4 regions of the Streptomyces sp. NPDC101237 genome follow, and region 2 is predicted to be linked to each of the others. Evidence: riboswitches for the same ligand, from Rfam matches in the RefSeq annotation. Region 2 holds a riboswitch; each other region holds the start of a gene.
What was found. Region 2 has a riboswitch for S-adenosylmethionine ahead of thrC (threonine synthase). Riboswitches for the same ligand answer to the same signal wherever they lie in the genome.
Positions count from the first base shown of each region.

Region 1: linked by a shared signal. The riboswitch ahead of ACIRQ9_RS07590 (aminotransferase class V-fold PLP-dependent enzyme) and the one ahead of thrC (threonine synthase) in region 2 are both predicted to bind S-adenosylmethionine.
Region 3: linked by a shared signal. The riboswitch ahead of ACIRQ9_RS32405 (putative leader peptide) and the one ahead of thrC (threonine synthase) in region 2 are both predicted to bind S-adenosylmethionine.
Region 4: linked by a shared signal. The riboswitch ahead of ACIRQ9_RS32525 (GNAT family N-acetyltransferase) and the one ahead of thrC (threonine synthase) in region 2 are both predicted to bind S-adenosylmethionine.

Region 1 is NZ_JBIWNY010000003.1:368,578-373,351, forward strand. It holds gene trpD (anthranilate phosphoribosyltransferase) at 1-840, shown strand, start outside; SAM riboswitch class IV at 939-1,055, shown strand; gene ACIRQ9_RS07590 (aminotransferase class V-fold PLP-dependent enzyme) at 1,210-2,571, shown strand; gene ACIRQ9_RS07595 (Lrp/AsnC family transcriptional regulator) at 2,689-2,970, opposite strand; gene ACIRQ9_RS07600 (rhomboid family intramembrane serine protease) at 2,967-3,710, opposite strand; gene ACIRQ9_RS07605 (hypothetical protein) at 3,863-4,102, shown strand; gene ACIRQ9_RS07610 (NYN domain-containing protein) at 4,143-4,774, shown strand, end outside.
Region 2 is NZ_JBIWNY010000006.1:141,458-146,231, reverse strand. It holds gene ACIRQ9_RS11920 (cold-shock protein) at 30-236, opposite strand; gene ACIRQ9_RS11915 (MoaD/ThiS family protein) at 703-978, opposite strand; gene thrC (threonine synthase) at 1,025-2,311, opposite strand; SAM riboswitch class I at 2,330-2,484, opposite strand; gene ACIRQ9_RS11905 (glucosyl-3-phosphoglycerate synthase) at 2,642-3,586, shown strand; gene ACIRQ9_RS11900 (trehalose-6-phosphate synthase) at 3,669-4,774, shown strand, end outside.
Region 3 is NZ_JBIWNY010000027.1:58,863-63,636, forward strand. It holds gene ACIRQ9_RS32395 (O-acetylhomoserine aminocarboxypropyltransferase/cysteine synthase family protein) at 1-762, opposite strand, end outside; gene ACIRQ9_RS32400 (isopenicillin N synthase family dioxygenase) at 759-1,787, opposite strand; SAM riboswitch class IV at 2,230-2,343, shown strand; gene ACIRQ9_RS32405 (putative leader peptide) at 2,380-2,496, shown strand; gene ACIRQ9_RS32410 (ABC transporter substrate-binding protein) at 2,710-4,329, shown strand; gene ACIRQ9_RS32415 (ABC transporter permease) at 4,333-4,774, shown strand, end outside.
Region 4 is NZ_JBIWNY010000027.1:87,192-91,965, reverse strand. It holds gene ACIRQ9_RS32540 (TetR/AcrR family transcriptional regulator) at 1-62, shown strand, start outside; gene ACIRQ9_RS32535 (LLM class F420-dependent oxidoreductase) at 179-1,102, opposite strand; partial or broken gene ACIRQ9_RS32530 (glutathione S-transferase C-terminal domain-containing protein) at 1,637-2,479, shown strand; SAM riboswitch class IV at 2,493-2,603, shown strand; gene ACIRQ9_RS32525 (GNAT family N-acetyltransferase) at 2,762-3,490, shown strand; gene ACIRQ9_RS32520 (acyl-CoA dehydrogenase family protein) at 3,883-4,774, shown strand, end outside.

The sequences.
Region 1 (4,774 bases), on a different contig from region 2:
ATGTACGCGCACGCCAACGTCATCGACGTGCCCGGCCGCACGGTCGACATCGTCGGCACCGGCGGCGACGGCGCCAAGACGGTGAACATCTCCACGATGTCGGCGCTGGTGGTGGCCGGCACCGGGGCGAAGGTCGTCAAGCACGGCAACCGGGCCGCGTCCTCCGCGTCCGGCGCCTCGGACGTGCTGGAGAAGCTCGGCGTCAACCTCGACCTGACCCCGCGGCGGGTCGCCGAGGTCGCCGAGGAGGCCGGCATCACCTTCTGCTTCGCGGTCAAGTTCCACCCGGCGCTGCGCCACGCCGGCGCGGCCCGCGGCCAGCTGGGCATCCGTACGGTGTTCAACATCCTCGGCCCGCTGACCAACCCCGCGCAGGTGCGGGCCCAGGCGGTCGGCGTGGCGGACCCGCGCATGGCGCCGGTCGTCGCGGGCGTCTTCGCCGAGCGCGGCAACTCCTCGCTGGTCTTCCGCGGCGACGACGGCCTCGACGAGCTGACGACCACCGCCACCTCGCGGGTCTGGATCGTCCGCGACGGCACGGTCACCGAGGAGAGCTTCGACCCGAGGGACGTGGGCATCGGCCTGGTCCCGGTGGAGGCGCTGCGCGGCGGCGACCCGTCGTACAACGCGGAGGTCGCCCGCCGGCTCCTGGACGGCGAGACGGGGCCGGTCCGCGACGCGGTGCTGCTGAACTCGGCGGCGGCGCTGGTGGCCCTGGACCCGGGCACCGGGACGCTGGCCGGGCAGATCCGCGCCGGCATGGACCGGGCCGCGGAGTCGGTCGACTCGGGCGCGGCCAAGCGGGTGCTGGAGCGCTGGGCGGCGGCGACCCACCGGTAGCCCGCCGGCCGGAGATCACGCGCCGGCGCGGCGACCTGCGTTCCGTCATCCGGACAGAGGTTGCGCGCCGGCGATCATCTCCTCTACTTTTCCTCTCAGGTCATGAGTGACAGTCATGAGGCCCCGGCCGACTGTCCGGCAACCCTCCGTCCGTGGCGGGGTGCCCCGGGTGAAGACCAGGCCGTAGGCAGCGAGGTCTGCGGCAAGCGCGGATCCCTCACGCTCGTCCAGCGAGCACGGCCCGGGGATCCTGGTCACCGAGGGAGTCTCCCGTGAGCAAGCGAATGCGCTAGGGCGCCGAGCCCCCCTTCCGCGCACCTGTCCGCATGCCTGTTCCGCCTTCTTCTTTCCTCTCACGGGAGTTCCGCCATGTCCGTCTCCACCGCTGTCTCCACCCCGTCGGTTTGTGCCCCGCTGCCCGTTCTGGGACGTGATGTCACCGTCCCGCTCGTCACCGGCGGCGAAGTCACCTACGCCGCCCTCGACTACGCGGCCAGCGCCCCCGCGCTCCAGCGGGTCTGGGACGACGTGGCGGCGTACGCGCCCTACTACGGCAGCGTCCACCGCGGCGCCGGCTACCTCTCCCAGCTCTCCACGGACCTCTTCGAGAACGCCCGCAGGACCGTCGCGGAGTTCCTCGACTGCCGCCCCGACGACCAGCTGGTCTTCACCCGTTCGACCACGGACTCCCTGAACCTCCTGGCCCGCGCCCTGCCCGCCGACTGCCAGGTCTTCGTCTTCGAGACCGAGCACCACGCGAGCCTGCTGCCCTGGCAGGACGCCCGGGTCAGCTACCTGGACGCCCCGCGCACCCCGGCCCAGGCCGTCCGGACCCTGGAGCGCGCCCTCGCCGCCCGCGATCCCCACGGCCCGGCCCTGGTCTGCGTCACCGGCGCCTCGAACGTCACCGGTGAGCTGTGGCCGGTACGGGAACTGGCGGCCGCGGCGCACGCGCACGGCGCCAGGATCGTGCTGGACGCGGCCCAGCTGGCGCCGCACCACCCGGTGAGCGTGCGCGACCTGGACGTCGACTGGATCGCCTTCTCCGGCCACAAGCTGTACGCGCCGTTCGGCTCCGGCGTCCTGGCCGGCCGCGCCGACTGGCTGCGGGCCGCCGAGCCGTACCTCGCGGGCGGCGGCGCCAGCCGCACGGTGACCCGGCGTGAGGACGGGGGAGTGGCCGTGGAGTGGCACGAGAGCGCCGCCCGCCACGAGGCCGGCTCGCCGAACGTCATCGGGGCCTACTCGATCGCCGCGGCCTGCAAGGCGCTCACCGAGGCGGGCTTCGAGACGCTGGTGGCCCGCGAGCGGCACCTGATCGCCAAGGTCCGCGCGGGCCTCGCGGAGGTCCCCGAGGTCCGCGTGCTGTCCCTCTTCGGCGACGACGCCCCGCGGGTGGGCGTGCTCTCCTTCGTCGTCGAGGGCTGGAACAGCTCCCACTTCGCCGCGGCCCTGTCCGCCGAGTACGGCATCGGTGTCCGCGACGGCCTCTTCTGCGCCCACCCGCTGGTGCGGACCCTGCTGGGTTCCGACCCCGGGACCCAGGGCGAGTGCGGGGCGCCGGAGGCGGCGCCGGGGGAGAAGTCCCTGAACGCGATCCGGGTCAGCTTCGGCGCGGGTACGCCCGACGAGCACGTGGAGCGCTTCGTGACGGCGGTGCGGGAGCTGGTGGCCGACGGTGCGAAGTGGTCGTACCGCACGGAGGACGGCCGCTGCGTCCCGGCGGTCTGATCAGCGCCCCTCGGGGGCGCGGGGAACCGCGCGATCGGCCACGACGGACCCGCGGTGGACCACGGTGCGGGCCGGCGGGGACCGGCCGCGCGGTTCCCCGCGCCCCTGAAGGGGCTTCTAGCTGTCCAGGCCGATCGCGAACGCCGCCTCCAGGTCGTGCTGGGAGTAGGTACGGAACGCCACGTGCGTGTCCGTGCCCTCCACGCCCTGGATCTTGCTGATGCGGCCCGGGATCACCTCGGCCAGGTCCTCGTGCTCGCGCACCCGGACCATGGCGATCAGGTCGTAGGTGCCGGTGACGGAGAAGACCTCGCTGACGCTGTCCAGCGCGGCGATCTGTTCCGCGATCTCGGGGATCCGGTCCACGCTGGTCTTGATGAGGACGATCGCGGTGATCACGGCTGGTTCTCTCCCTCGGGAGCCGGAGCTGGGGCGGCCTTCACTTTAGTCCCACGCCCGTACCGCACCCACGCGTAGCCGAGGCCGAGCCCGAAGCCGACCACGTGGGCGAGATAGGCGACGCCCGGACCGGCCGGCGCCTGGTTCAGGGCGAGCCACTGCAGGGCCGCCCAGAACGGGAGCACCACCCAGGCCGGGAACCGCAGCGGGAGGAAGAAGAGGAACGGCAGAAGACTGGTCACACGGGCGCTGGGGAACAGGTAGAGGAACGCTCCCAGGACTCCCGAGATCGCCCCGGACGCCCCGACCAGCGACTGCTGCGAGGAGGCGTTGGCGGCCGCGTAGCCGAGCAGCGCGAGGTAGCCGCAGACGAGGTAGAAGAGGGTGAACTCCACGCGGCCCATCCGCTCCTCGGTCATCGTCCCGAAGACGAAGAGGAAGAGCATGTTGCCCAGGAGGTGCACCCAGCTGCCGTGGATGAACAGCGCCGTGGCCGGGGTGAGCAGCTCCCGTGCCGGGCCGTCGAACAGGTCGGCCGGGACCACTCCCCAGCGCCGGAAGTACGCGCGCTGGGCGGCGGCCAGGGCGTCCCCGGTGCCGTAGGAGTGGTTGAAGCCGGACGCCGGGCCGAGCAGGAAGATCAGGCAGCACACGGCGATCAGGGTGTACGTCATGGGGGCCGAGGTGCCCCTCAGGTTCCGTACGGTCCGCACGGCCGTCGGATTCCAGTTGCCGATCATGGACATAGAGCATGGCGTAACCGGACGCACCGGTGCAGATCGCCTCGCCGCCGCGGACAGGGCCGCGTCGAGGACTCGCCAGGCCGTAGGGTAACGAGCCACACGCGTCGGGACGGCGCGTCACGGACACTAGAAGGAAGCGAACAGCCACGATGACGGTTCCCCTGCCGACCGCCACGACGCGGTGGCGCTGCACCCTCTGCGGCAACCTCACGCGCTTCGACGTGACCCGCTCGTCGAAGGTCGTGGAGTACGTCCACCTCGACCTGGCCGGTGAGCCCAAGGTCGAGGAACGCGAGGTGGTCAGTGAGACCATCGAGTCGGTGCGCTGCCGCTGGTGCAACGCGGTGGACCAGGTGGAACTCGTGGACAGGCCGGGCGCCGACTCCTGAGACCGGGAGGCGGCCCCGCACAGGTGATGGGGTGTGACGGATGGTGGAGACCACCGGCGGAGGGCCGGGCGACGGCACCGCCGAGGTGCTTGACCGTCCGCTGCCCGACGGCGTGCGACGGCGGGTCGTGCAGATCGTGTCGGACGGCTTCGGCGGCCTGACCGTCGCCGAACTCCCCGCCCAGCTGCGGCAGTACGCCCGGTTCGCACCGAACCGGCGGGCCAAGTTCGCCGGCAACGCCATGGCGACCGCGCTGGAGACGGACACCCTCTTCAGACAGCGGATCGGGGAGAAGCTCAGAGAGGCGCAGCCGGAACTCGCCGGCGCCCTCGACGCCGGCTCACCGCCCCCGGCCGCGGACCCGCTCGACGTGGCGGCCGCGGCCTACGTACTGCGCCCCACGGGCTGGGTGAAGCTGGTGGCGGCGGCCGGCGAGGAGGCCCAGCGGGCCTACGCCGAGCGGGCCGACGAGGAGAGCCGGGCCGAGCTGGAGCGGCTGCGCGAGGAACTGGACCGGGCCCGGGACCAGACCCGTGCCGAGACCGAGCGGCTGCGCGCGGAGCTGGACGCGGCGCGCAAGGAAGCGGAATCGCTTCACCGCAAGCTGCGCGCCGCCCACAGCGACGTCAAGCGCGGCGAGGCCGCGCTGCGCAAGCTGCACGCGGCGATGGA
Region 2 (4,774 bases):
AAGAACGACGCTGTCAGTCGGCGCGTGCTTCAGCTGGTCGCGAGCCGGACCATGTCCGCCTGCGGCCCCTTCTGGCCCTGCGAGATCTCGAAATCGACCCGCTGACCTTCCTCCAGGGTGCGGTAGCCGTCCATCTGGATCGCGCTGTAGTGGACGAAAACATCCGCACCACCGTCGACCGCGATGAAGCCGTACCCCTTCTCCGCGTTGAACCACTTGACGGTGCCCTGAGCCATGCCTAACTCCCCTATTACTGGCCCTTGCACAGATCCACACTTCGCGGATCCGGGTCAGACCTCACTCCCCAATGGTTGGGGGCGTGCGCCGGAACGCGTCGACCGCGGCTGAATGTATCTGCCCAACTGCCGTCTGCAACAGGTCAATCGGACGAGAATTCTGGACGGGAAGGGTCCGGAATGTAGTGAGAATTCGGCTGAATTCAGGGCAAGTCGGGCCCTATAAAAGCCGCAAAAGCCGCGTACGGCCGCGCACTTTGGTTACTTCTTGGCGGGCCTGCGGTATCGAATACGGGGCTCCCGACCTGGAGATCGGGATCGCGTTCCCCAACTGTACCGCGCTCAACCACACAGAATTGCCCCCTCCGCTTCTCTCACGGAGGGGGCAATCGGATGAACACTCGGTGATCGGCCTTACCGAAGGTAATGTTCGGTCATTCGATCAGCCTGTCAGCGGAACGGCGGATCAGCCGCCGGCCACGGCCGGGATGATGGAGACACCGGCGCCGTCGGGCGTGGCCGTCTCCAGTCCCTGCTCGAACCGCACGTCGTCGTCATTGACGTACACGTTGACGAAGCGGCGCAGCTTGCCCTCGTCGTCGAGCACCCGGCCGGCGATACCGGTGTGGTTCCTCTCCAGGTCGGATATGACCTCGCCGAGGGTGCCTCCTTCGGCGCTGACCTCGGCCTGGCCACCGGTGTAGGTGCGCAGGATGGTGGGGATGCGAACGGTGACGCTCACGTGTGAACCTCCGATGGGGCGACGCGCTGGAATGGACAGGGCCGGCTCAGGCGAGCCCGGCTTCACGGAACGACTCGAGCGTGGGCCGGATGGTGGCCGTCAGACCGGTCCCCGCCACGGCGTCCAGCGTCTTCAGTCCGTCACCCGTGTTCAGTACGACGACCGACTTCGACGGATCGATCTGCCCGTTCTCGATGAGCTTCCTGGTGACGCCGACCGTCACCCCGCCGGCGGTCTCCGCGAAGATTCCCTCGGTCCGCGCGAGCAGCTTGATCGCGTCGACGACCTGCTCGTCGGTGACGTCCTCCACCGCACCGCCGGTACGGCGCGCGATGTCCAGCACATAGGGTCCGTCGGCCGGGTTGCCGATGGCGAGGGACTTGGCGATCGTGTTCGGCTTCTGCGGCCGGACCACGTCGTGGCCCGCCTTGTAGGCCACCGACACCGGCGAGCATCCCTCGGCCTGCGCACCGAAGATCTTGTACGGCCTGTCCTCGACCAGCCCGAGCTTGATCAGCTCCTGCAGCCCCTTGTCGATCTTCGTGAGCTGCGAGCCCGAGGCGATCGGGATCACCAGCTGGTCCGGGATCCGCCAGCCGAGCTGCTCGCAGATCTCGTACGCCAGGGTCTTGGAGCCCTCCGCGTAGTAGGGACGCAGGTTGACGTTGACGAAGCCCCAGCCCTCACCGGCCGAGTCGCCGATCAGCTCGGAGCAGAAACGGTTCACGTCGTCGTAGTTGCCCTCGATGCCGACGAGCTCGCCGCCGTAGATCGCGGCCATGACGATCTTGCCCTGCTCCAGGTCGTGCGGGATGAACACGCAGGAGCGGAAGCCGGCCCGCGCGGCGGCGGCACCGACCGCGCCGGCGAGGTTGCCGGTGGAGGAGCAGGAGAGCGTGGTGTAGCCGAAGGCGCGCGCGGCCTCGACGGCCTGGGCGACGACGCGGTCCTTGAAGGAGTGCGTCGGGTTGCCGGAGTCGTCCTTGACGTACAGGCCGCCGGTGACGCCCAGCTCCCTGGCCAGGTTGTCGGCCTGGACGAGCTTGGTCCAGCCCGGGTTGATGTTCGGCTTGGTCGCCACGTCCGCGGGGACGGGCAGCAGCGGCGCGTAGCGCCAGATGTTCGCGGGACCCGCTTCGATGCGCTTGCGCAGCTCCTCGGTGTCGTAGGCCGAGAAGTCGTACGCGATCTCGAGCGGGCCGAAACACTCCTCGCAGGCGAACACCGGGCCGAGCGGCACGCGGTGGCCGCACTCGCGGCAGCTCAGTGCGGTGGCGGGACCGAGGTCGACGGTCGCGGGGTCGGTGGTGGTCGCAGCAGTCTGCACAGCCATGTGAGGCGAGGCCCTTTCTCCTCATCTTCCTCACGACGCATCTCGCCGTGAGACGGATTTGGCACCTTCCCTAGCCGGGAGCCCCGCGAGTGATCGACAGCGATCAGCGAGAGCCGACTGGAGGGTTGCCGGGGCTTCATCGGGCCGTATCCCTCTGCCCCTCTGGATGAGCGGTATGCGGTTGTCAACGGCCGGTGACCCCAGGACATGCGATGGTCATCGGCGTTGTTCAAGACTGTAACCGAAGGCCAGGACAGTTGAGATAGTCGTCCGAACCGCGAGATGGGTCACACCCCGCAGTGTGATCGTGACAGTGAGGAGCCGCTGACTGTGCTGGAAGAAGTCGAGCGCTGGCTGGCCACCCGCTCCTGGTCCATGAACGAACGTCCGCTGCACCGGATACTCGCCGCCAAGCAGCGCACCGGTCAGACCGTCTCCGTCGTGCTGCCCGCGCTCAACGAGGAGGAGACGGTCGGTGACATCGTCGCGATCATCCGCCACGACCTGATGCGGCAGGCGCCGCTCGTCGACGAGGTCGTGGTCGTCGACTCCGGTTCCACCGACCGTACGGCGGCGGTGGCCGCGGCGGCCGGCGCCCGGGTCGTGCACCGCGACATGATCCTGCCGCGCATCCCCGCCGTCCCCGGCAAGGGCGAGGTGCTCTGGCGCTCGCTCCTGGTCACCACCGGGGACATCGTCTGCTTCGTCGACGCCGACCTGCGGGAGTTCTCCTCCGACTTCGTCACCGGCATCGTCGGCCCGCTGCTGACCGACCCGGACGTGGACCTGGTCAAGGCGATGTACGACCGCCCGCTCGCCGGTTCGGCCGGACAGGGCGGCCGGGTCACCGAGCTGATGGCCCGCCCGCTGCTGAACATGCACTGGCCGCAGCTGGCCGGGTTCGTCCAGCCGCTCGGCGGCGAGTACGCGGCCCGCCGCTCGCTCCTCGAACAGCTCCCGTTCCCGGTCGGCTACGGCGTGGAGCTGGGCATGCTGGTCGACGCCCTGCACCTGGTCGGCCTGGACGCCCTGGCCCAGGTCGACGTCGGCGTGCGCAAGCACCGACACCAGGACGGCCAGGCCCTCGGCCGGATGTCCGCCGCGATCTACCGCACCGCCCAGCTGCGGCTGGCCCGCGGCCATCTGATCCGGCCCGCCCTGACCCAGTTCGAACGGGGCGAGGACGGCTTCGAACCGCGCACCTACTCCGTGGACACCGAGGAACGGCCGCCGATGGCGGAGATCACCGAGTACGCCGAACGCCGGGTGGCGTGACTTCGCCGTACGGCCGTATACCGCGGCGGGTCGGACGTGACCGCACGTTTGAGCGTTTCCGGGCCGGGCTAGGTTGAGGCGTATGTCTTCCACCGGCGGTGCTGAGGTGCTGGTCGCGTCCAATCGCGGCCCGGTTTCGTACGAGATGCGCGACGACGGTTCGCTGCACGCCAAACGGGGCGGCGGCGGCCTGGTCTCGGGCCTGTCGGCGATCGGGCCGGACGCGGACGCGGTGTGGGTCTGCGCGGCGCTGAGCGACGGCGACCGGGAGGCGGTGCGGCGGGCCGAGGGCGGCCGGCTGCCGGCCGGGGACACCGGCGGGCAGCAGGTCAGGATGCTCGACATCGCCCCGGACGTGTTCTCGGACGCGTACAACGGCGTCGCGAACTCGGTGCTCTGGTTCGTCCACCACATGCTGTACCAGACCCCGTTGGAACCGGTCTTCGACGCGGAGTTCCGGCACCAGTGGGCGTCGTACCAGGCCTACAACCAGGCGTTCGCCGAGGCGCTGGCGCAGGAGGCGGGCCAGGGCGCGGTCGTCGTCATCCAGGACTACCACCTGGCGCTGGCCCCGCGGATGCTGCGGCGGCTGCGGCCGGACCTGCGTATCGGCCATTTCTCGCACACCCCGTGGGCGCCGCCGGACTACTTCCGGCTGCTCCCCGACGACATCGCGGCGGAGCTGCTCGGCGGGATCCTGGGCGCGGACCACGCGGCGTTCCTGACCCGGCGGTGGGCGGACGCGTTCGTGGCCTGCTGTCACGCGGTGCTGGGCCCGGGGATCCCGGCGGCCGGTGAGACCCGGATCGGGGTGCACGGGCTGGGGGCCGACGCGGAGTTCCTGCGGAAGCGGTCGCACGAACCGGACGTGGAGGAGCGGATGCGGGCGCTGCGGGAGGAGATCGGCGAGGGCCGCCGGACGATCGTCCGGGTGGACCGGACCGAGCTGTCGAAGAACATCGTGCGGGGCCTGCTGGCCTACCGGCAGCTGCTCGACGACCACCCCGAGTGGCGGGAGCGGGTGGTGCACGTCGCGTTCGCGTATCCGTCGCGGCAGGACCTCGCGGTGTACCGCGACTACACGGCCGAGGTGCAGCGGGTCGCCGACGAGATCAACGCGGCCTACGGGACGCCCGGCTGGACCCCGGTCGTGCTGCACGTGAAGGACGACTTCGCCCGGTCGCTCGC
Region 3 (4,774 bases), on a different contig from region 2:
GTCCCAGTAGGACAGCCCGTTGTAGGTCGGGTCCGGACGGGTCAGCCCCGGCCAACGGCCGGGATCGGCGCCGAAGTCGAAGCGCCCGCTGTCCACGACGATCCCGCCGATGCCGGTGCCGTGCCCGGAGAGGAACTTGGTGGTCGAGTGCACGACTATGTCGGCACCGTGCTCCATGGGCCGCAGCAGGTACGGGGTGAGCACGGTGTTGTCGACGACGAGCGGGACGCCGGCCTCGTGGGCGATGCGGGCCACCGCCTCGGTGTCGAGGACGTTGCCGCGCGGGTTGCCGATGGTCTCGCCGAAGAACGCCTTCGTGGTCGGGCGTACGGCGGTGTACCAGGCACCCAGGTCGTCCGGGTCGTCGACGAAGGTGACATCGATGCCGAAGTCCGCGAACGTGTGCTCCAGAAGGGTGCGGGTGCCGCCGTACAGGGACGACGAGGCGACGATGTGGTCGCCCGCACGGGCCAGGTTGAACAGGGCGAGGCTCGTGGCGGCCTGGCCGCTGGCCACGGCGACGGCCGCCGAACCGCCCTCCAGCGCGGCGATACGCTCCTCGGCCACGGCGGTGGTCGGGTTGGACAGCCGGGTGTAGGCGTGAGTGGTCAGGTCAGCCAGCTCGAAAGCCGCGGCGGCGTGCGCGGTGTCCCGGAAGACGTAGCTGGTGGCGAGGTGGATCGGCACCGCGCGTGCGCCGGTCGAGGGGTCGGGGACGGCACCGGAGTGCACTTGGCGGGTCTCGAACGCCCAGTCGGTCATCGGCCGGTCTCCTGCCTGGCCAGGACATCGGACCACCAGCGCTCGGCGACCCGGGGATGCGAGCGCAGCCAGCCGACGACCGCGTTCTCCCCGAAGGCCGCGAGAAGGGGGTTGTCCGGATCGTCGGTGACGCCCCGGCTCAGCGCCGCCAGCTCCGGGGGCAGTCGGAGCGGCTTGACGACCGCGTCCAGGCGCGGGCCCAGGAAGAAGGGGATCGAGTAGCGGTGAACGCCCGACCGGGGGCTGACGACCCGGTGCTGAGTGGCCTTCAGATAGCCCTGGGTGGCGATCTCCAGCATCTCGCCGATGTTGAAGACGAAGGCGTCGGGCACGGGCACCGCGTCGATCCACTCGCCGTCCTCGCGGCGCACCTGGAGCCCGCCCACCTCGTCCTGTTGCAGCAGGGCGAGGTAGCCGTAGTCCTTGTGGGCGCCGACGCCCTGGTCGGCGTCCTCGGCAGCGCGCGGCGGATAGTGCACGATCTTCACGTGCACGGCCGCCTCGTCGTCGAACCACTGGTCGAAGTAGCCCTCCTCCTGTCCGAGGGCCGCAGCGAGCGCCCGCAGCACCTCACGGCTCACCCGCAGCGCCTCCGCCTGCCAGCGCAGCACGATGCCCCTCAACTCCGGCAGCGCGGAGGGCCATTGGTTGGGGCCGATCAGGCGCAGGTAGTCGGGATCCGCCGGGCCGGTCTCCAGCGCCGCCCGTTCGGGACCGATGTCGATCTGCTCACGCCAGTCGGCGCCGCCCGCCGTGTATTCGGTGCCGGTGCGGGTATAGCCGCGGAACTGGGGCGAGTTGAGGTTCTCGATCTCCAGCCGCTCCTCCTCCGCCAGCGCGAAGAAGCTGCGGGCCGCGCTGAGCACCTCCTCCCGCAGCGCTGCCGGGACGCCGTGCCCGGTGACGTAGAAGAAGCCGACCTCGTGCGCGGCGGAGCGGAGTTCGGCGAGAAAGGCGCCGCGGTCCGCGTCCGGGGCACGGAAACGGGAGATGTCGATGACGGGCAGGGCTGTGGACTGGGCCATGGGAGGTTCCTTCACGGCAGGGCGGACGCGCGAGCCTTCCCGCCGCGCCCGAAGGGCGGCCGGCCGAGGGCGCTCGAAGGCCGCGGGCAGCGGGAGGAAGGCGAGATCGGGAGCCGTCGGACGGCTATCGGCAACAGACCTGGTCGAACTGGTCGGCGCGGCGGCTCACCCAGAACGGGTCGAGCGGCACCGTGTGTGCCGGGCCAGTGGTCTCCATGGTCGGATCAAAGCACAGCCGGAAAGAAGCGTCCACCATGCGTCCCGGGGGTGAGATGCCTTCCGCCATGGTCGACCTCGATCCGGCGCGTGGCGAGCACCGCTCGGGGTGCTTCCCGAGCTGGCCGGTTCCTGAGCCGGATCCGCTCCCGGTCCGACTGCCCCCTGCAGGGCGTCCCTTTCCCGCCATTGACGTACGACGAGACCACTCCGTATGGTCACGAACGGCATTGAGTGTCAGCGTCAAGCCCTGGCTCGCTGATCGGCAACCCTCCCACGCGGCGGGGTGCTCCAGGTGAAAGCCCGGCGGGATCATCGACGATCTCTGCAAGCGCGTGGCCCCGTGACCGGGGCCGGGATTATGTGGAGGACCGACATGCGGCACGGTGGTGACCTCAGCGCCCGCTACGCCGGCGCCACCGTGTTCTCACGGCTCTCGCGCCGGCGCCACATCGACCTCAAGCGCTCGACCAGCTGCCTCTGTCAGGACTGACGGGCCCTCCCGCCGCCGCTCGCGGTACGCGCCCGCGCTCACCGCACCGGCCTGCGCCTGATCTCCGTCTGTCTTTGATCCCCGTTTCCGACTGAACCCCCCCTGCACAGCGCTCCCCCGGCACCGCTGTCGCGCCGACCGGGACCGCACGCCCGCGCCCGGCCATGCCCCGCACCACACCGTGCCCGGTGACACGACGAGGAGAAGCCCTCCGTGACTGCACTTTCCGATGTCAGAACCTCCCGGTGGGCGGCTCTTACCGCCCTGGCGACCACCGGTGTCCTGCTGACCGCCTGTGGCTCCGGCGGCGGTGATTCCGGCGGCGCCTCCGGACAGCCCAGGTCCGGCGGCACCCTGACCTTCGCGGTGGGCTCGGACTCCGGTTGCGTGGACCCGCAGCAGGTCGGCAGCAACGAGACCATCTACTCGGTGCGCCAGATCGTGGACTCCCTGACCGACCAGGACCCCAGGACCGGCAAGATCGTGCCATGGCTGGCGAAGAGCTGGGACGTCAGCTCCGACGCCACGTCGTTCACCTTCCACCTGCGCTCCGGTGTCACCTTCAGCGACGGCTCGAAGCTGACCGCGCAGGTGGTCAAGGACAACTTCGACGCGGTGCCCGGTCTCGGCGCCCTGGGCACCCTCGCCGAGGGCTATCTGAGCGGCGTCAAGGGCACCACGGTGATCGACCCGCTCACCGTGAAAGTCACTTTCGGTCAGCCCAACGCCCAGTTCCTGCAGGCCACTTCGACCCACTCGCTGGGCATCGAGTCGTCGGCGAGTGTCAAGAAGACCCCGCAGCAGAAGTGCAGCGACGGGGTGATCGGATCCGGGCCCTTCGTGCTGAAGCAGTACGTGCAGAACCAGTCGATCACTCTGGCCAAGCGCACCGGCTACGCCTGGGGTTCCTCGCTGTGGAGCAAGAAGGGCGAGGCGTACCTGGACAGGCTGGTGTTCAAGGTAGTGCCCGAGGCGGGTGTGCGGGCGGGCAGTCTCCAGTCCGGCCAGGTGGACGCGATCAGCAGCGTCGGCAAGGCCAACGAGGCGGCGCTCAAGGGCGGCCAGGTCACCCTCCCCCGGCGGGCCAACCCCGGCGTGGTGTTCGGCCTCGGCCTCAACAACGCCCGCCCGGCGCTCAGGGACGCCAGGGTGCGGCAGGCGATCCTGGTCGCCCTCGACCGGCAGCAGATCGCCGACACCGTCTTCCCCACCGGCACCCGGGCGGCGACCAGCGTCCTGGCGCACACCACGCCCGACTACACCGACCTCGCGTCCGGTCTGGCCTTCGACGTGGCCAAGGCCAGATCCGAGCTGGACGCGGCCGGCTGGAAGACCGGCAGCGACGGGATCCGCGCCAAGGACGGCAGGAAACTGACCCTGACCGTCAAGTGGTTCCCCAACGCGGCCACCAACCAGCCCGCTTTGGAGCTGGTCCAGCAGCAGCTCAAGGCCGTGGGTGTGGACGTGGTCCTCAAGCAGCTCCAGGTCACCCAGTTCGCCACCACGCTCCAGTCCGGCGACTTCGACGCGGTGTGGGGGAACGTGACCCGCGCCGACCCCGACATCCTGCGCAGCTCCTTCTCCACCAAGCTGGCCAACTTCTACCACCTGCCCCCCAGCCCCCTCGACACGGCGCTGTCCGAACAGGCCGCGACCGTCGACGCCGCCAAGCGCAAGCAACTGGTCACCCAGGCACAGCAGTTGCTGGTCCAGAACGCCTACTACGTGCCCGTGGTGGAGCTCCAGACCCAGTTGGGCGCGTCACAGAAGGTGCACGACCTGGACTTCGACGCCTCCAGCCGGCTCCAGCTGCACGACACCTGGATCGGCTAGCGGATGCGACGCTATGTGATCAAGCGGCTCGCGCAGGCGGTCGGAGTGCTGTGGGCGGCGTACACGGTGTCGTTCCTGGTGCTGGACTATCTGCCAGGTGACCCGGTCACGGCGATGGCCGGCGCCGGGATGGACTCGGGGCAGGTCGACCCGGAGCAGCTCGCCGCCCTGCGGCACGAGTACGGCTTCGACAAGCCGGTGCTCGTGCAGTACGCGGAGTACCTCGGCCGGGCTGTGCGCGGGGACTTCGGCGACGCGGTCTCCACCGGCCGCCCGGTGACCTCCACCCTGGCCGACGCGCTGCCGCAGACGCTCCAGCTGACGGGCGCGGCCCTGCTGCTGGCCGTGGTGCTCGGCAGCGGCCTCGCGGTGGTGGCCACGCACACCTCCCGGCGCTGGCTGCGGCAGTTCCTGCTGTCGTTGCCGCCGCTGGGAGTGTCGGTCC
Region 4 (4,774 bases), on a different contig from region 2:
CCACCGCCGAGGCGCATCGGCTGCTCGCGCTGACGGTCGCCGGAATCAGCCCGCGGCGCTGAGGACCAGGTGTCCCCGGCCGCGGACGGCGGGCATCCCACGGTCGAGCGGCGCAGGGCCGGCCGCGGCGGTCGCCTTCCTCACGGTGCGCCGGGTCCTCTCCCGCCCATGGCCCGGCTCACCGGGCCAGTTCGCCCAGCAGCCGCCAGGTGCGCCGGCGGTCCGCCTCTCCCGCGATGTCGGTGCCCGAGAACACGACCTCGGTGGCGCCCGCGTCACGGTAACGGCGTACCTCCGCCTCGACCGCCCTCTCGTCGCCGATCACCGCCAGGTCGCCGGCCCGTCGACCACCGGAGAGCTCGATGACCCGCGCGTAGGACGGGATCCGCTCGTAGAACGCGAGGCTTTCCACGGCTTTGGCCCGCACCACATCCACGTCGTCCGTGACCACGCCCGGCACCAGCGCCACCACCCTGGGCGCGGGGCGGCCGGCTGCCTCGGCGGCGGCATGCAGCGCGGGCACGACGTGCTCCGCGAGGGCCCGCGGACCCGCCAGGTACGGCAGGATCCCGTCCGCCAGCTCACCGCTGACCCGCAGCGCCTGCGGCCCCATCGCGGCGACCAGCAGCGGGACGCCGTCCTCCGCCCCCGGCACCCGGGACGGGAACGGGGTGGTGGCCGTGAGCAGCTCACCGTGGAAATCGGCGGTGCCCGTCTCCGTCAGCTGCCGCAGCGCGGTGAGGAACTCGCGCAGCCGGGCGACGGGGCGTTCGAAGGGCAGACCGAAGCCCGTCTCCGTCAGCAGCCTGGTGCCCAGAGCCAGGCCGAGGTGGTAGCGGCCGTGGGTGGCGGCCTGGGCGGTCAGGGCCTGGCTGGAGACCAGCAGCGGATGGCGGCCGAAGACGGGGATCGCGGAGGTGCCGACCTGCAGTCCGGGCACCTCCCGTCCGACGATCGCCGCGAGCTGCGGCGAGTCCGCGCCGAAGGTCTGTCCGAACCAGGCCGAGGCGAGCCCGGACTCCGCGGTCTCCTCGGCCAGCCGTACGGTGGCGTCGACCTGGTTCGCGGCGTTGGACGCGTTGAGTACCACTCCCACAGTCATGCCAGGGGCAACGGGCCGTGGCCGAACCCGCATTCCGGTCCGCGTGTGACAGCTTCGTGGCAGTCGTGTGTACGGGATCCGGGACCAGGCGATCCGATCGAGGCGGGACGGACCGGCGGGGAGGACGGTCGTTCGGGCGCCCTTGACCGCTCCGAACCGTGCGGAGTGCGCCGACGTCGACGTCCACCGGCGCGTCCGCGATGCGAGACGAGCCTCTTGACGCCGAGGTCGGCCGGATCGACACTCACTGAGGGAATCCTAGTGAACGGATAGGGAAGCATGAGGCGTTGTGGTCCGGTCACCGTCCGAGTGACCCGTCCGTCTCTCCTTCTCACCTCGCGCCGCCACATCGACCTGCTGCGCGTCTGCAGTGCGATCGGGCGCCGGGAGGACCGAGGCACGCGCGTAGCGCACTGACGACGCCCCCGGTCTCACCGAGGAGCCGTCCCGTCCGGTGGGCGCAGGTGAGTCCTGCTCTCCCCTTCGACGCCGCTTCCGCCGCGGATACGTCCGCGCCCGCTTCCTGGGAGAGCCATGACCGTCACACCGTCGGCCGCACACACGTCCCACCAGTCGGCACCGGCCTTCCGGGGCCGCATCGGAAGGGATGCGCGCAGCGGCCACTACGCCGTTCCCGGCCGCTACCGCCTTCATCTGTCGACGGCCGGTCCCGACGGACTGCGCATCGCGGTCGCCCACAGCCTCCTCGGCCTTGACGCCGCCTGTCCGGTCACCTTCCTGCCCGCCGTGCCGGACGGCCCGGAAGGCGGCCACTCGGTTCTGCGTCCGCTGTACGAGGCGAGCGCCCACCGATTCACCGGCCCGCCCACGGCGCCGGTGCTCAGCGACGGCTGGTCCGGACGGATCGTCAGCACCCACGCCCCGGACATCATGCGCGACCTCGCCGGGAGATTCGGTGGCGGCCGGTCCGCGCTCTACCCGTGCGGTGCCGATTCGGAGATCGACGCCGTCGAGCGAATGTGCGCTCAGCGCATGAACGAGGCCGCCCAGAGCGCCGGTTCGGCCGGCGGGGAGCCGGAGGAACGTGAAGCGGCGCTGGTGACGTTGCTGGAGACGCTGGGAGCACTGGAGCGGTGGCTGCTCGGGCGGACCTACATGATCCGCGACGAAGTCACCGCCGCGGACGTCGAGTTGTGGGTCGCCCTGGTCCAGCTCGACACCGTGCATCGCCACCATCTCGACGCGGGCGCGGTCCAGCGCATCGCCGGTCATCCCACCCTGTGGGCCTACGCCCGTCGCCTGACCGCCCACCCCGCCTTCGGCTGCCATCTCGACCTCGACGGCATCGGACGCCGTCACCACGCCCGCTGCCATGGCCTGGAGGCCGCAGGAGCGGCAGTCCAGATCCTGGACTGGAACCACGCACGTGGTTCATCGGCTTCGGCGTCAGGCCCCGACGCACCGGCCGGCCCCGCCCTCCCGCTGCGGTGGGGAGTCCCAGGTGCCGACCTGACCGGATGACGTTCGGCAAGCGCGAACGGCGTCGGCAGCCGGAAGGGCGACGGCGACGCCATCTACGCAGTTCTCGGGTCCGCCGCGCGTCGTTCTCGAGGTCGCGTGCGGTCGTACGCGCATCTGTTGTCCGTCACCGATCGTGCCGTCGATCCCCACGAGCCGAACCGCGGAGACCGCCCCACCATGTCCGTCACCCCTCTCGCCGCGAGCCCCTCCGACGTCCTGGACAACCCCACCTGGGCAGCGCTCACCGGCCCGCACGCCCACCTCGCCCGACGCGTCGGCCACGCCGTCCGCTATCCCCGGGACATGGCCCCCTTCCACGCCATGTCCGACGCACGCGACCCGCGCGCCTGGGCCGATCTCGCCACGCTCGTCGAACCTGGCGGCACCGCCTCGGTGCGAGGCATCACCGAGGCGCCGGCCGGCTGGGAGGTTGTGCGCACCGGACGAGGTGTCCAGCTCGTGGACGTCTCCCTGCGGGCCGCACCTGACTCCGAAGCCGTACGGCTGGGGCCCGACGACGTGCCGGAGATCCTCGACCTGGTCGCCCGCACCACGCCGGGCCCCTACCTTCCCCGCACCGTCGAGATGGGCACCTACCTCGGCATCCGCCACCGCGGCCGACTGATCGCGATGGCCGGTGAGCGCTTGCACCCGCCCGGCTGGACCGAGATCAGCGCCGTGTGCACCGACCCCGACCACCGCGGCCGGGGCCTGGCCACCCGTCTCGTCCGCGCGGTCGCCGCCGGCATCAAGGAGCGCGGCGAACGCCCGTTCCTGCACGCCGCGGCCACCAACACGAACGCGATTCGGCTGTACGAGTCGATCGGCTTCACCCTGCGCCGTCGGACGGTCTTCTCACTCGTCCGGCACGTCGGCGGCGCCACCCGGGGTCACGACATCCTCTGACCGAGGGTGCCCTCGTCCGCCGCGGTGTCCGAAACGGTGGCAGGGCCGTCTCCGCGCTCGTCCCGCCGGACTCCCCGCGCGGCACCGCCGAAGACCGTCGAGCACGCCACACACGAGGACCGCTCATCGCGCCGCCCGGCATGGCGAATCCGCCACCCGGGGACGTGAATCGGCCGGATCGCCGCACCATTCCTAGTTTTCCGATCGGATTACTAGGGAAACGTTGACGCTGATCGAAAGGGGGGTGAGGATGAATGAGGCCGACGCGTCACCACGCATCGCCGCGCTCTCGCCGTGCGCCGCGTCGTCAACGGTCTCCTGGAGGAAGACATCATGATCGCAGCACTGAGCCGTGCCGACAGCCGCTGTCGCACGACGGCGCTGGTGCGGACGTGACGGTATCCGCGGAGGACGCGACCGACGCGGGAGCCGGACAGGTCGACTGGCTGCACATAGCCCGCGAGCTGGCGGACGATCTGGCCACGGACGCTGCCGAGCGCGAACACGCCGGCAAAGCACCGCTGGAAGAGGTCGCACGGCTGCGTGAATCGGGGCTGCTGACGCTGCTGGCGCCGACCGAACACGGAGGCGGAGGTGCCGATTGGCGTACGGCCTACGCGGTCGTACGGACCGTCTCCGCGTCGGACGGTGCCATCGGCAGCCTGCTGGGCAACCACTACTTCCTCTCCTTCAGCCCCTGGTTCTTCGCCGACCCGGACCGTGCGGCCGTCACTGAGCGGGAATCCACGTCGGGGCAGTGGTTCTGGGGAGGCGGCATCGCCTCCCACGAACCGTCGCTCGTCCTGACATCGGCGACGGGCGGTCATCTCCTCAACGGCTGCCAGAGGTACGCCACCGGGATCGGCGTCGCCGACAGGCTGCTGGTCCGAGCCGCCCGGCACGACACCGGTGAGCCGTTCGCCGTCCTGGTCGATCCCGCCCACCCGGGTGTCGTGAGCGGCGGTGGCGACACCTTCGGCCGGCGGCTGGCGGCCGGTGCCGACGTGGAGTTCTCGTCCGTACCGGTCACGGCGGACGAGGTGCTCGGCTCCGTGTCGCCGGACGAGAGCGTGATGTCTCCCTTCGCCTCGTTGGCGGCACCGACCGCGCGTCTGGTCTCCGTCCAGTTCTGTGTCGGCGTGGCCGAGGGGATGCTGGCGGAGGTCCGCGAGCACCGAAGGGGCAGGCGGTCGCCCTGGCAGCCCTTCTCGCCGCAGCCCTGGCCCGACGGCCCGACGCAGGATCCGTACGCGGTGACCGCGTACGGCGAACTCGCTGTCGCCG